One region of the Sulfoacidibacillus ferrooxidans genome, then DNA from elsewhere that is predicted to be linked to it. Evidence: riboswitches for the same ligand, from Rfam matches in the RefSeq annotation. Region 1 holds a riboswitch; each other region holds the start of a gene.
What was found. Region 1 has a riboswitch for cyclic di-GMP ahead of MM817_RS11060 (hypothetical protein). Riboswitches for the same ligand answer to the same signal wherever they lie in the genome.
Positions count from the first base shown of each region.

Region 2: another riboswitch for cyclic di-GMP. It lies ahead of MM817_RS08495 (hypothetical protein); the one in region 1 lies ahead of MM817_RS11060 (hypothetical protein).
Region 3: another riboswitch for cyclic di-GMP. It lies ahead of MM817_RS14765 (putative bifunctional diguanylate cyclase/phosphodiesterase); the one in region 1 lies ahead of MM817_RS11060 (hypothetical protein).

Region 1 covers NZ_JALBUF010000007.1:45,332-50,446, forward strand. Annotated here, with positions in the region: gene MM817_RS11040 (ArsR/SmtB family transcription factor) at 1-37, shown strand, start outside; gene MM817_RS11045 (MFS transporter) at 15-1,346, shown strand; gene MM817_RS11050 (hypothetical protein) at 1,403-1,621, opposite strand; gene MM817_RS17410 (substrate-binding domain-containing protein) at 1,611-1,835, shown strand; gene MM817_RS11055 (hypothetical protein) at 1,927-2,484, opposite strand; cyclic di-GMP riboswitch class I at 2,667-2,751, shown strand; gene MM817_RS11060 (hypothetical protein) at 2,799-3,716, shown strand; cyclic di-GMP riboswitch class I at 3,955-4,039, shown strand; gene MM817_RS11065 (EAL domain-containing protein) at 4,231-5,115, shown strand, end outside.
Region 2 covers NZ_JALBUF010000004.1:182,338-187,452, reverse strand. Annotated here, with positions in the region: gene MM817_RS08520 (PQQ-like beta-propeller repeat protein) at 1-482, opposite strand, end outside; gene MM817_RS16940 (dTDP-4-dehydrorhamnose 3,5-epimerase family protein) at 560-829, opposite strand; gene MM817_RS08505 (S26 family signal peptidase) at 928-2,022, opposite strand; gene MM817_RS08500 (hypothetical protein) at 2,262-3,053, shown strand; cyclic di-GMP riboswitch class II at 3,212-3,294, shown strand; gene MM817_RS08495 (hypothetical protein) at 3,353-3,940, shown strand; gene MM817_RS08490 (DUF5305 family protein) at 3,957-5,081, shown strand; gene MM817_RS08485 (sensor histidine kinase) at 5,062-5,115, shown strand, end outside.
Region 3 covers NZ_JALBUF010000020.1:22,380-27,494, reverse strand. Annotated here, with positions in the region: one part of gene MM817_RS14775 (IS3 family transposase) at 1-177, shown strand, start outside; gene MM817_RS14770 (response regulator) at 241-549, opposite strand; gene MM817_RS14765 (putative bifunctional diguanylate cyclase/phosphodiesterase) at 911-3,130, opposite strand; cyclic di-GMP riboswitch class I at 3,289-3,373, opposite strand; gene MM817_RS14760 (diguanylate cyclase domain-containing protein) at 3,820-5,115, opposite strand, start outside.

The DNA of each region.
Region 1 (5,115 bases):
GGAGGCTACACCGAGTGATTCAAGAGACGAGTCATGATGCTGTTGAAGTATTACATAAACGATTTTATCTGTTTAAGGATAAAAACTTTTTGAGTCTTATGTTTGGAACGTGGTTCTCTACAATTGGTGATGGCGCCTATTTCATCATCTTGGGGTGGTATGTTTTAAATATAACAGGTTCTGAAGTGGCTTTGGGTACGACTTTGACTGCAGCATCTATCCCTCGCATCATATTTATGCTAGTCGGTGGTGCACTGGCTGATCGTATCGATCGCAAACGGATCTTGATGATGTCATTGTTTATACGAGCTGTACTCCTTATTCTCTTTGCGTTTTTAATCGTAGGTGTACATCGAAAACCAGAACTTTGGCTGATCGATTGGATCGCTGTGTCTTTTGGTATAATTGATGCGTTTTTCTACCCTGCAAGTAGTTCGATTGTACCGAGTGCTGTTCCTACACAAGTATTTGAAAAAGCAAATAGTCTCATTCAGACGGTACAACAACTGAGCACTGTGCTAGGTCCATTACTTGCTGCCGGACTCTTATTGTTCCTGGATTATCAGATGATGTTTGTTGGAATCTCAATGATCTATCTACTTAGCACTACATTACTTTCTTTTTTAAAACTACGTAGATATGTAGACCATGTATCTTCATTAGAAAATCAAATAATAGAGTCACCTTCATCTATGTGGTCAGAAATTAGAGAGGGCACACTCTTTGTTTGGTCTTCACGTATTCTTGCCACACTCATGTTGATCTCACTGATGATTAACTTGTTATTTATGGGACCGATCAATATTGGTATCCCCATATTGATCAAAAGTTTTGGGTGGTCTGGAGGTACGTATGGTCTGTACGAATCAGGTTTTGGCTTGGGAGCTGTTTTGGGTGGCTTACTTGTTGTTATGATGAAAGGTTTTCGCGGGAAGTTCATTTGGTTAGCTGGGTTAGGTGCATTCATGGGAAGTGCGATGGCTGGAATTGGGTTTGTTTATGCACCGTGGGGTGGGATTTTGCTTATGATTTTGATGGGTATAGCCATTGCTATCGTAAATATCCCATTGATCAACTATATTCAAACAATCGTACCAGCAAATAAATTGGGACGTACGATGTCAGTATTGACTCTCATGTCAATGGGGCTTGTTCCGGTTAGCTATACGGTATCTTCTTTTATCATAGAAGCAAAATGGATAAATGTAAGAGAGTTGTTGTTGGGTAGCGGAATACTTATCACTCTCTTATTTTGCTCACTCTATCTAATTCGTGATTTTCGGAATATGGAAGAACACCCTGTTTGGAAAAATAAATATCTTCAAAACGATGTAGAATCGTCCTGAACCAACAGGGCTCAGGACGATTCTACATGTAAAGCGAAGATCAACAGAGGTGCTTTTCAACTATTTACGGTAATTGTTCCTGCTGTAGAATTCCAATAATAATTAGTCGAATAGCCTCCGCTAAATACACCTAGTTGTACTGAGTATGTGCCAGGTGTACTAGGTGCAATCCATTGATATGTTTCTGTAATTGATTGACCTGGTGCAAGACTCGTTTGAAAGGATTGCTGACCAACTTTTGCATTGTCTGCATTATGCACCTCCATGTCAAGCATACCGTTATTTAAATATCCTAATGCGGAGGTATTTGTAAATGTAGCATCTTCTCAAAATCCCCCATTAACGACAGTTAAACAGGACATGGAAGTGATGGGGGAGCGAGCGGCAGAAGAGTTGTTACATATGATTAAAGATAAAACCTATGCTCCACAAGTTATTATAGTAGATACTACCTTGATTAAAAGGGGAACATGTACATCACCTAACTAATTTGCGATTTACACACAAAAAAAGTTGAGAATCCCCCCATAAAATGAAGATAACCTTCGAATATATGATATTGTGAAAGCAATTTTTCTTTTTAGACGAAAGAGCTTGAAGTTATATGGAAACTAGTAATCACTTGTGACATGGTTTTGTGGTCTGTAGTGGGCAGAAAGATTTCCACATACCCATATCCTGTATTATTAGTCGTCAAGGCAAGAATTCCGGCACCTGTATAAGGGTCTATGTTAGAAGCAACTAAAGCAAACGTCACAGCATGTTTGTCTCGTAATCTATGAATATGTGTTAGATTCTGACTGGGCAGTAAATTTATTAGCCACTCAGGATGCTGTTGCATATGAGTAATGCAACCTACACAATCAGATTCAACAATAATTTCTCTTTCAAGCGGGTGTTTTGGATTGATAAAAGTAGTGCCAATCCAGTCACCGTAACCGCCCATTTCTGTCTTTACCCATGTTTTGGGGACATCTACTGCGATTGGACCAAGTTGGTAGGAGGAGAATTCTTCATCAAGGGTTTGAGTAATTCTGTGCTCTGTATTTGTGAGTGTCCAATCTGGGTAAACCTGTCCTAGCATCGCTTGAACTACAAGTTGAACACTTGTTAATAAAAGAGCAAAACCGATGGGCATTTCACTACACCTACATTTCTACTTAAAGTGAATTAACTTAGTAATAGGTACATATTCCTTGTAAAACAAAAATAGACTCACTATTTGATAGAAAGTAGTGAGAATCTTAGATCGGAAAGGAGTGAAAAAAATGAATAGACAAATCTATCATATTTTGATAAGTATATTTTAAATAACAAGCATCACGATAATGGCACACCTGATGAAAATCAGGGCCGCAAAGTTCCAGACCTAAAGTCGCAAGACTATGGTGGCTGAACCGCCGAAAGAGCTTGTTTTATATTGGTTTCAAAAGATAAAAGGGGGATTTTAAAATGAAAAAACCGCAAAAAGCTACGTTTGCATTTATGGCATTAACGATGACTGGATTACTGATGAGTCCTATTGCCGCATTTGCTGATTCACATGGTCAACATGGAAATCAAGATAATCATGGACACTTCTCAACCTCTTTCTCATTTTCAAAATCTGATGATCAGAATCAAGATCAAATGTCTGAAACAACTGCATTGCAGATGGTGACAAACTATGAGGCTCAAGTGGCTACAGCTAAACAGCAATATGACACAGCGTTGTCTCAGGCAAAAGCTGCATTGGCTAGTGGTTCATTAACGTCGTCAACCACCACAAGTGATGATCAAAGTACAGATAGTTCTAGCACTACAAGTATGTCGCAAGGAGATGTCAGCATAATTGCTGCATTGCAAAGTTTAATTACATCTATGCAAAATGGGGCCTCTCCATCCCAAGTGTTAAAGGCATTAGATCACATTTCGCATGATGCAAAAAAAATGAAAAATGATCAAAAAGATTATCAAGATCAGTCGCACCATTTATCCGCTATGATATGGTTCAGTGAAAAAGCAACTTTTCGTGCAGGTGAACAGTATGGACAAATGGAGCAATTCATTTCTTCTTTCTCGCAATTAAATGTGAACTTACCTATCCCTAGTCACGCATTTAGTCATTTATTAGATGGTCGCCTTCACCAATTCAAGCAAAAAGCACAACATTATATTGATACGCTGGATCATTGGACACAAAAATTAAACGAAGCAGATCAAACTTCAACATCTACAAGCAGTACTTCAACAGATAGCGGGACATCTACAGCTAGTACTACAAGCGCAGCAGGTTCTACTGGTACTAGTGATACAACGGGAACGTCAAGTACATCAGGCACAGCAACTGTCACAGTAACAGGAAGTTCAAGTGCAAATACAAACTCCTAATTATTTGCTGAATTGATCATTGTAATCTTTACTCTCATACGAGGTAAAAGAATTTGTTGAGAAGGTCTCACAAAATCTTTTACCTCGTATTTTTGTTGGATCTCTAGGCTTACTTCCATAAATATGTCGAAAAACCTTGAAATATGTCGAATAACGAATTAAAATATATGTATTGGAGAGTGCTAGATAAGCATTCACATTGACTACTTCTTAAATATCACTGAATATATAAAATGATTGTGTCTCAAGGCAAACCAGTGGAAACACTGGGACGCAAAGCTACGGGTCTACGGGTATAAACCTATGATCGCCGGGTTGCCACTTACACTTTTATCGTGCAAAGGCGACTCTCTTATTAATAGAGATCGCCTTTTTCGATACTATTTAATTGGTACGATAGCAAGGTATAAAAGGGGGTGCAAAGTAAGTTTAGATATCATTAATCGTCAAACTGAGTAGAAGATCATAATGGAGGTGTACTTTTTCCATGATTAAAAAAATAAAAGAGTACTTTATGTCAAGCCAATATGAAGCTTCTCATGTCAATGGACAACAGGTAGTAGCTACTCAAGATTTATCTGACATCATCAATGAACCCTCTCTTGATGAAAAGAGATTAATGAAGATGATAGATAGTTCATCTGATGTATTTGCGATTTTTTCAAATACCCTTGAAATCACTTACATTAGTTCTTCGATTCGAAATGTATTAGGTTATCGGCTGAGTGATTTGCGGTTTTCAATGTGGGATATCGTACATGCTGATGATGTAGAGAGTTTGCAAGAGAAGATGCGTGAAGTTCATCAATTATCTGAAACATATGTAAGCATCGATGTACGTATGAAGCACCAGAACGGAGAATGGTGTCATTGTTCCATTACATTTAGACAGTTAAGTGATGAACCTGGGATGGTTATCGCTACTTTACGAGATGTAACAGATATTAAACGTGTACAAAATTTGATGGTGCATCAATCTTACTATGATTATATAACGGGTTTGCCAAACAGAAAAAAATTTGTAGAAGACTTACAACTTATGGTTCATCGCGTGAAAGAAACAAATGTCAATATGGCAGTTATGCGTTTAGATATAGACCATTTCAAAAAGATTAATGACACATTGGGGCATATGATTGGAGATAAATTATTAAAGGCATTGACTCATCGACTACGCGCTGCTGTTTCAAATGACATCTATTTTTATCGGTTAAGTGGGGATGAATTTTCATTTATTTTAATAGATTATACCCATGCAACTTTTGTCTTAGAAACAGCGGATAAGATTACGGAATCCTTTAAATCATCATTTGAAATTGATGAGTTCAATCTGTTTGTTACAGCAAGCATTGGCATCTCTCTATATCCAGATGATGGACAAGATAGTGACACATTGTTT
Region 2 (5,115 bases), on a different contig from region 1:
ACCCCACTAGGTGCGCTCACATCATAAGTAACTGTTGCGCCACTTGGAAGCGCAATGGCATTCCCTGTAGCATCATAGGCAGTCGCTATGAATGGATCTGCCGAACCCACAGGAACAGTCGAAGCCTGTGCAGTTAGCACGACATTTGATACAAACAGAACCCCTAGGATCTGATATACATTTTCTGCATTCGTCAGCGGGTTGATGCCTAACTCTACACCTTGTATCGGAATCGTTAGCCCATTGACCAGAACTGAGCCTGAAACTTCGAGCTCCCCATTAGTAAAAAAGCTTATCGGTAAAGTCGGTATCGTCAAATTAGCACTCTGTGAATCCACATCAATTGGAATCGTAATCGTCGACTGACTAGCAGCAAAAGCTGGACTGACTCCAAGCGCACACATCATCGTGCTTGCAATTAAAGCTACCATACTATGTACATAACAACGTGCTCTATTAGACTGCCATCGATCCTTTTTCATAAATCCACTCCTTCACATCCTTAGAATCTAGTATGCGTATAATCACTATAAAAGTCTATGCTCAATTGGATACATTCTCACACTTGTGCATCTGCTAGCAACGGGTGCAGGCGATCCTTATCAGACAACACCGGCTTCGTTATCGGCCAATCAATGCCAAGTGCTGGATCATTCCACAAGATGCCTCGATCGTGCGCAGAGAGGATAATCCCCGTAAGATTGGCAAGATTGCCCGCATACGTCAGCGCATCATACGTCACAACCTCCACATCACTCTGTTCCGAAACCATCATCCGCACAAAATTACTTCCTATAAACCCCGCTCCGCCAGTCACTACAATCTTCATCGTGCACCCCTTAGAACGAATTCGTGACGCACCAATTATCCAATAATAAATCTACTATACCATGGAACTAGTAGCCACTATAACGATCATGCGCCGTTTTATCCAAAGATCAAACGCCTCACACGTTGCATTGAGTTGCGCCGTATACGGCTGTGCAGTAATGGGAAAATAAAGAAGGGTAATCCAGGTATACATGAAACAGCAACAACGGCCAGCCAATAATTTCTATGTGCAATCCATCCAATCCATGAAGCTGGCAAAATGCCCGGAAAAATGCCTATATGCACTATACTTTTATAGAATCCCAAGTGCTTAGCATCTAAAGTAAGCGTTGGAGTTGCTGTCGCATGCGGAGGTAACCACACTTGCGTTTCCGAAAAAACCAATTGTGGATCCTCTGCCGTTATGGTTGCAACAGATGGATAATCACTAAAGTTATTGAGCGTTGCTAGTGGACGATGAATGACCGTGCCTTTGCGCACAATCCCCACCCCGCCACCATTTAAAACACCATTTTGATGCAATGAAACGACATAAGGAATTTCGTCAGTCTGAGATGAATTGATAATAATTGCCGCCATCATCAACATCAGAGTCAATCCACTCAGCAAAAAAATAGATCCCTGATAACGACGCAACCGCCGTGAACGCCTGTGCCGTTCCCTTTTGCGAATACCTCCGGTAGATACAATAATCGCGACAAGAGCACCTATAATAGGTACAAAGTAAAACCTTTTGGCAGCACCTGATTGCAACCACAATGTTGGATACCCCACAAGCGGTATAGCAAGCGGACGCCCACCGATTGTCACCACTCGATTAACAATCCACGCTGGTTGAACAGGAGGTGCTTGCATCGCCGCTTGATCAGAAAGCAAGTTGTGATCACCCTTTGTGATATAACCCATTCTCGCATTGCCACCTACTAATCGATGAACGATAAATCCCTCTTTAGACAGTGGACCAACAGGAGGATGATACATGATAATCTCACCGATATGAAGCTGTGTGTGTAACGTCACAGGAACAAGTAATACAACGTATCCACGTTGCAAAAGGGGATACATACTATTGGTTCGTTCTACCTCCAGTAGAAATGGTTTATGACGAAGAAACGTCCCCGTTCCTGCCACCATCAACAATAAAGCAATAACCAAAAGAACCCCTTTCACGACCACTCGCACACTACGCATTGAACACCCTCCCAGAAAAAGTCCACTCTCTTTATAGAGATCATCATATGTATACCCCATCACAGTCAGGCACACGGCTGATAAAAGTAGCCAAATGAAGTAGTCCCTATGGTACGAAAGGAGTATCTGTATGGTGCAAATGAATAAGCAAAGAGTAGACTGATGCGGTGCGAGATCCAGCTTTAATCCATCGTACAATGACATCGCAAGCAAATAGAGAAACTATCGGAGGGGTTACAGTGATTCGTCCCAGAATGACACGTAGTTTTGTACTAGTAGGATCGGCACTCGGTCTAGCAAGCTTGATGGCAGGCTATTCATACAGCACTGCAAGCGTAGAAAATCAGTCAACACTCAGTGTTGTTGATACCAGCGCTGCATTATTAGCGCTAAAACCTGGTACCAATTCTTCCAACGCAGATAATACAGTATCGGATAAAAATGGTAGTCTTGTATTTAACTTTGATAACGGTAATGGGAGCTCCTTCGGTTTACAGCCAAACTCATCGTACGTATGGAGACATTTATTTGAAATTACCAATAACACCAGTCAAACAATTACTCCCTACATCAGCCAAGCATATAGCCAAGCATTCAGCCAAAGCACAGGCGCGGTTTCTACTTATATAGCCTCATCTACTGCTTCAACTGCAAATCCAGCTATGTCAGTACTAAACGGTCCAAATTCATTGTTAGAGCTATCTAAAAATGCGAATTGGAATTTACTAAAGCCAATACCAATGAACCAAAATAATAGTGGACCAACTGAAACATGGACGAATGGCTCAAGTGTAGCACTACAGCCTCTAAGTAGTGGTCAATCTGAATGGGTAGATGTGGACATCAACATAGGAGACATGCCAGTTACTTCATCTGCTTTAGAAAGTAGCATCTATGTTGGCGCTGTTGTTGGCACATCTGCTGCAATTGGCAATAACAATGTACCACCTGTACCACCTGTACCACCTGCACCACCTGCACCACCTGCACCACCTGCATCACCTGCAATTATCAGTCAACCATCAGCATAAGCGAATCCCTCCTACTTACATCTACAAGACCCACTCCATAAGCGGTCAAACTGGTGTAGTCGATTACCGACTACACCAGTTTATACCTTCAAAAGAAATATATTTTGACTAGGCAAAAGTGGACATTTGATGAATACAGTATGGTATGTGATTGACTACATATATAGGGAAGCAATGAAGTGTAATCTGATGTGGGCGCCTGAGATTACATGGAGCAAGTGGCGCAACCGACCCAGTTATGAACTCGGGTCTTTTTGTGTTGATAAAGAGAGATCGTCTTGTATGACGGGGGGATGTATGTGAAAGGTGTATACCTGGTAACATTAAGTCTATGTAGCGTCGTCGGATTAGCCATACTGCAACAAAGCACGAGCTATAGTATAGCAAGTGTCCAATCACAAAATCTCGTTTCTATCGTTCGTGGAAGAGATGCGTTAATCACAACACCCACGATCACTGCAGATACGACACAACCAAAACAGCCAACAGTCACGCCATCATATGATCCGTATACGATCACTCTGTATCCTACTGTGCCCGTGACTTCTTCTACATCAAATACTAAGGCATACACTCAGTCTGCCTCTGCTAAAACAGCGGAGCCATCATCTACTTCTTCGCCCCCATATCACGCTACAATTACCTTTATGGTGAACAATCACCAGCTGCAAAATATAAGCATAGAGAGCGTAAGTGCACCTGCAGATACGAATTTTACTGTACAGTTAATGACACAACCTACCATTTATCCAAATACACAGGAAAATTTCAAAGTACACATTCTCTATCCAAATGCATCCGTGCCCACATCGATACCACTAACCTTTACCTTCTCCTGGCTGGGCGGAGGAGCGACGATCACATATTCCTATAGAATTTTGTCTTAGAAAGAAGGGTGTTCAGATGAGAAGAAAGATAAAGGGAAAGCGTAAGTGGCCATATATCATTGCCATTACAGTAGTAACTGCCTTATGCATTACAACAGCCACGGAATGGTCGATGGTGCTGACTCAACCCATGCAGATTCAAAATGATAACCAAGTAAGTGGTAATCTCACCACATCTTTTTCCTATCAACCAATCGAATCCCCCAATCCCCTTTTGCCTAAAGGAGGTGCAACCACAGGAAATGGAACTATCTTCACTGCAATCACGCGCCAACTCGTCATTCATGAGCAAATGAATTTCTTAGCCAATCAACCGATGACGCTACATCTAAGTTCAACACCCATCATACGCCTCATCGCTCCAAACATGTGGGAAAAAGATTACCCAGTGGCATCCACCCAAACCATCGTTACTCATGAAAAAAGTGGGACTCTATGGAATGAAACCTACACCATCAACCTCGCTACCATCAATGAGTTTACAAGCAACATGACAAAAGCATTACAAATAAGCCCAGATAGTTACACCATTACACTTGATCCACAAATCGCGGGAGAAGTGACTTACAATAGACAGACAGAACAAATTCCCACTGTGTCAGGACTCTCTTTTCAGGAAAATGGCCAGGAGTTAGAAGTACAGAGTTCACTGACCAATAGTATACCTGTCTCCTTCACCCTCTCTTCCATAACTCCAAACACATTTCACCTCTTTGGTTGGACACTCCCTATCCCCCTTGCAAGGACAGGGTTAGGATCTCTGTTTGGAATACTCTTGGTAGCCCTTCTTATCTTACTATGGCCATATCGCAAATTGCAAGTAGGCATAGGATCAAAACCATCGGAACGATTGGAAAAACGCCATCGCGATCGCATCTTTCATCTTAGCCAAACTGTGAATTTTGGCCATTCCTTTGTCATTACACTTGATTCCCTTGCTTCACTAGTCCGTTTAGCATTAGATCGCGACGTTCCCATCTTGCGCGAGTGTACGGGAGATGCTGCACTTCGCTATGTAGCCATTGACGGAGACTGTGCCTATGTATATACAGAAGATGAAGGTGGGAATGTGCACACTAAGCAAAGCTCATTCCCACTAGACTTTGGAGGCATCAGAACAAATGAGCCGAATTTGGAATAACGCTCAACGACTATTTAACGCCACGTGGCGTGTC
Region 3 (5,115 bases), on a different contig from region 1:
AAACGTGAGCTCATCCATGTAGAGACGTACAAAACGCGCAAACGGGCGCATAAAGACATTTGGGAGTACATCGAGATTTGGTACAACAGGTTGCGGATTCATTCGTCGATTGGATATAAGACCCCTGTACAATTCCAATCAATGTATTGCAATAATGTGAACCAGAAAGCTAGCTAGCATAATAAAACGATGTATCAGACTGTTTTGATATTCTTTGTTCGGGGTGTCCACCATATTGACTTAATACCATACATACCCAACCGCACCAGACCGAATGGCCTCAATCATATCGGATGGTTGTCCGATAGCAGATACCATGATAATACGAGCATCGGGGTAGACTGTGATCAATTCCCTGAGTGCGTCCAATCCTCCCATGTTTCGCATCGTAATATCCATGGTTACAAGATCTGGGGAACACTCTGCATAGGTGCTGATTACTTCAAGACCATCGGTAGCTTCGCCGACCACTATCCCTCCCTTTGCAACGACAACATTTCGAATCATGGATCGCATGAACGCGGAATCATCTACTATCATGATACGCATGAGATTGCTCCTCTCATTTGGTTGGGTGTTCAGTAAGAATCCATGATCGTTCCTCACTAATTAAATGTACTACGCGTGTGCCGTTATATTCTGGTTGTTGATTGACCTCACCTATGATGGAACTGTTTTACTTCGAAGAAGACAGCTTGATTTCTGCGAGTAATGGAAGCTGAGGTCCCATCAGCAATTTAAAGTTATCGAAACATCCGTAGAAGATACCGTGCGAAGAAAGCAGCAGTTCTTTTTGATTTTCATGATACATAGCCAAGTCCGCACTGCGCTTTGCGCGAAGTTTTTTATCTTCAAAAGCCATTTTCGTAAAAAACAACTAACTAATCAACGATAGGTTACTCGCTTTCACTTACGATATAAAAAATGAATCGATATTTTCAGTGAAAAATCTCATGTCACCCATTCGCTCACTACTCGTTTGTAATTGAATAGCTAATTCATGTACATCTTGCATTAACTTTTTCTGATTTTTTTCAGACATCATAAATTGAATGCCATACGTAAAAATGGTACCAGGTAATTCATTGCTCCATGCAATTTTACCACTCCATTCCATGCACTGATTCAACACCCAAACCTTAAACCTAAGGACAACCTCGCTCATCGATGCGAAACGTACATTGGAGATGAAAGATAATCCCCCTGCTCCAATATCATGAATTAACACTTCTGTATAACCAATATGCAGCACACGTCCTCTAATCGAGTCTATGGTCATCGATCCTATGATGGGATGTAGGGGAGCGACTCTAAAATATTGTCTTTGATTTACCTTACCATCATTGACTTCTTGTACTCTTATCCCTTCATGAATGACAAACTGATCGAATTGATCCGCAGGTAAGGGTCGACTAAATAGATATCCTTGAATTTCATCGCATTGTTCCTTTCGCAAGAGGTCCCATTCATGAGATGACTCAACACCTTCTGCAATAACACGAAGATGTAACTCATGGGCAAGTGTAATAATGGAGCGAACAATCTCTAACGTTGTCGAGTGGTCTGATATTTTTTGAATAAAAGACTTATCAATTTTTAATCCATCTAGTTCTACTTGATGTAACCAACTTAATGATGAGTACCCAGTTCCAAAATCATCAAAAAGTACTTGAATTCCCATTGCGCGTAATTCCTTCACAGCACGACTCACAACGAGTCCACTTGGCAATAGACTGGACTCTGTAATTTCAATTTCCAAAAAATGCGGATCAACCTTCGTTTCTTGTACAATGTGCTTCATCGTTTCCACAATATCACTATGTAAAAATTGATGAATAGAAACATTGACAGATAGTTGTAGGTGAATTCCCTTATCCAACCATTCTTTTAATTGGATACAGGCACTTTTCAATACCCATTCGCCAAGGCGCGTGATGAGTCCATTTTCTTCCGCAATAGATATGAAGTCGTCAGGGGAGACAAGTCCCCATTCTTCGTGCTCCCAACGAATCAATGCTTCTGCTCCAACAATCTGACCATTTTGTCCATCGACACGAGGTTGATAATAGAGAACAAATTGGTTTTTTTGCATGGCCGTTCGGAAGTCATTCGAAAGAAAAAAACGTTTATACGCTTGTGTATTTAAGGAAGCTGTATAAAAATGATACGTATTTTTATGGGTATCTTTGGTTCGAGAGAGTGCCATTCCTGCATGTTGAAATAATGTTTCGCCATCGAGTCCATCCTCTGGATAGAGAGAGATGCCAATACTAGCGGTAACAAACAGATTGAACTCATCAACCTGGAATGATAATTTAAATATTTCGCAAATTTTATCCGCCATGTCTACTACAAAGGTTGCATGCGTATAGTCCAGTAAAATAAATGAAAATTCATCTCCGCTTAACCGATAAAAGTACACGTCATGAGAAACAACATAACGTAGTTGATGAGTCAATGCCTGTAATAACTGATCTCCAATACCATGGCCTAACGTGTCATTGATTTTCTTGAAGTCATCGATATCCAATCGCATCACTGCCATATTTACCTTGTTCTCTTTAACATGATGAACCATAAGTTGTAAGTCTTCTATAAACTTTCTCCTATTAGGAAGTTTCGTTATGTCATCATAGTACGATTGATGCATCATCAAATCTTTTATACGTTGAATATCGGTTACATCACGTAACGTAGCGATGATCATCTCAGGTTCATCACGTAACTGTTTTAATGTCATGGCATAATGACACCATTCTCCATGTTGATGCTTTATACGTACATCCATGCTTACATAGGTTTCAGGCACTTGACGAACTTCATATATCTTCTCTTGCAAACTCTCTACATCATCAGCATGTACGATATCCCATATGGAGAACTCCCCATCACCCAAAGGATAACCTAATACATGGCGTATCGAAGAACTAATATACTTGATGTCAAACGCAGTTGAAAAAATAGCAAAAATATCCGAGGAACTATCTATGATTTCCAGTAATCTCTTTTCATCTAAGAATCCTTCCTGTATGATGTCAGATACTTCTTGAGTGGCTACTACCTGGTGTATCTTGACATGAGAAGCATCGTATTGGTTGGGCATATAGCACTCTTTTGTTTTTTCCATCATGAAAAGTACACCTCCATTATGATCTTCTACTCTGTTTGGGAATGACGATGTCTAGACTTATTTTCCCCCCTTCTATGCCTTATTAACGAATGAATCAGGAAATACTAAAAGGCGATCTCTAAGTATAAGAGGGTCGCCTTTTTCACAATCAAAATATGAGTGGCAACCCGGCGATCATAGGATGATTCCCGTAGACCCGTAGCTTTGCGTCCCAGTGTTTTCACTGGTTTGCCTTGAGACACAATTATTTTATCTCTGCAACGAATAATATATATCATGTAGGGTAATGCTTAACTAGCACTTTCCACTACGTATATTTTAATCCGTTATTCGACATTTTTCAAGGTTTTTCTACATAATTTATGCCAGTAATCATACAATTACAACACATTTATTTTCGGAATATAAACGTAGATTGATTGTACGATGAGAGGACAGGTAACGTTACAGATCACCGAATATATGAAGAGTCGGTATGCGTTCATTCAGGTGTGGGGTATACAACTGTTCTGGTAATGGATGATCATGGGTCCAGCGCTGTAGGAGTGTGTTCATTTATGTCTGGAATCTTACGGAAAGCCATCCTTACCATGTTCTATCGTTGTCCATGAAATCCTATAGCATCAAAAGATACTCTATGATGGATAGAGTATCTTTTGATCTTCGGATAAAGCCTTTCTATGTTGTCCTTACTTATTTTCGTAGCTAAAACGATGAGGATGGCTCGTCCAATGATCAATCACTAAGTCCACTAAGTTTGGATCGAACTGTTTTGCACGCTGTTGCTGGATATAGTCTTTGACTTCGTAATCCAACCATGCGCGCTTATAGCTACGTTTGCTCAGCAATGCATCAGTCACATCAGCAAGGGCTGCGATTCGCCCTGAAATGGGGATGGTATCTCCAGTAAGCCCTTGCGGATACCCGTTGCCGTCCCAATGTTCATGATGCGTTTGACTGATTTCTAGCGCATATACCAAGGCGCGAGAATGAGAAGGGTGAAACAGTGCAAGTTGTTGAATCACTGTATCAAGCATCGCTTTTCCAATCATCGGATGCTGTTTAATTTGTTCAAACTCTGTTTTCGTGAGTTTCCCCGGTTTACGCAAAATGAGATCCGAAATACCAGCTTTACCTAAATCGTGAGTTACACTAGCAATCGATAACATCTCCACATCACTCAAACTAATATATCCCTCATCAGCGGCAAGAGTAGCAATCCAGCGCACATAGTCACTAACGCGATGGACGTGTTGCAGTAAATCTGGATCATCCCACTCTGCTACGCGAGCCAATGTCGCTAAGAAAACTCCCTCATACGTATTTTGCATGCCAATAGATAAAGTAGCTTGTTCCTCCAGCGACTCTAGTGATTGTTGGATGGAAAGGTAGTGATATCTCCCATCAATTTGTGGCATGCGCAATGTCGTATGAGCAACCATGATCACTTCATGGGAACGTACATGTCGATTGATCAATACTCCAAAACTGATCCCACTGGTTTCAAGGTCGTCATGTAACTTTCTATAAACTTCATTATCCGTGTATCCACTTGAGACACACTCGATGGATTGGCCCAAGATATCTTCCTTTGTTGTGCCATATAAATTACACCATGCTGCATTTGCTTCTATCATACAACGTTCCTCATTAATCATAACGATGGGAACAGGCCAATCCAACGCATGAGATAGCACATGAGATGCATATGCGCTTTCATTAGGGTGACAGATCATCCAGTAACCGATGATCGTTTCACCCAATTGAAGAGAATGCACATAACTTTGCACCCGTTGCGGATGGCCATGTAGATTGGGGTGCAATAAGGCTGCTGACCACTTGTGTTGAGCAGTGTCACTGTCCTGTCCTTCATGACTACGTAGGGTATGGAATTCCCCTAATTTTTCTAAATAATAACGTTGATTGCCCAATAATTCATTACGAGAATACCCAGTTAATTTTTCGTAGGCAGCATTGACTTCAAG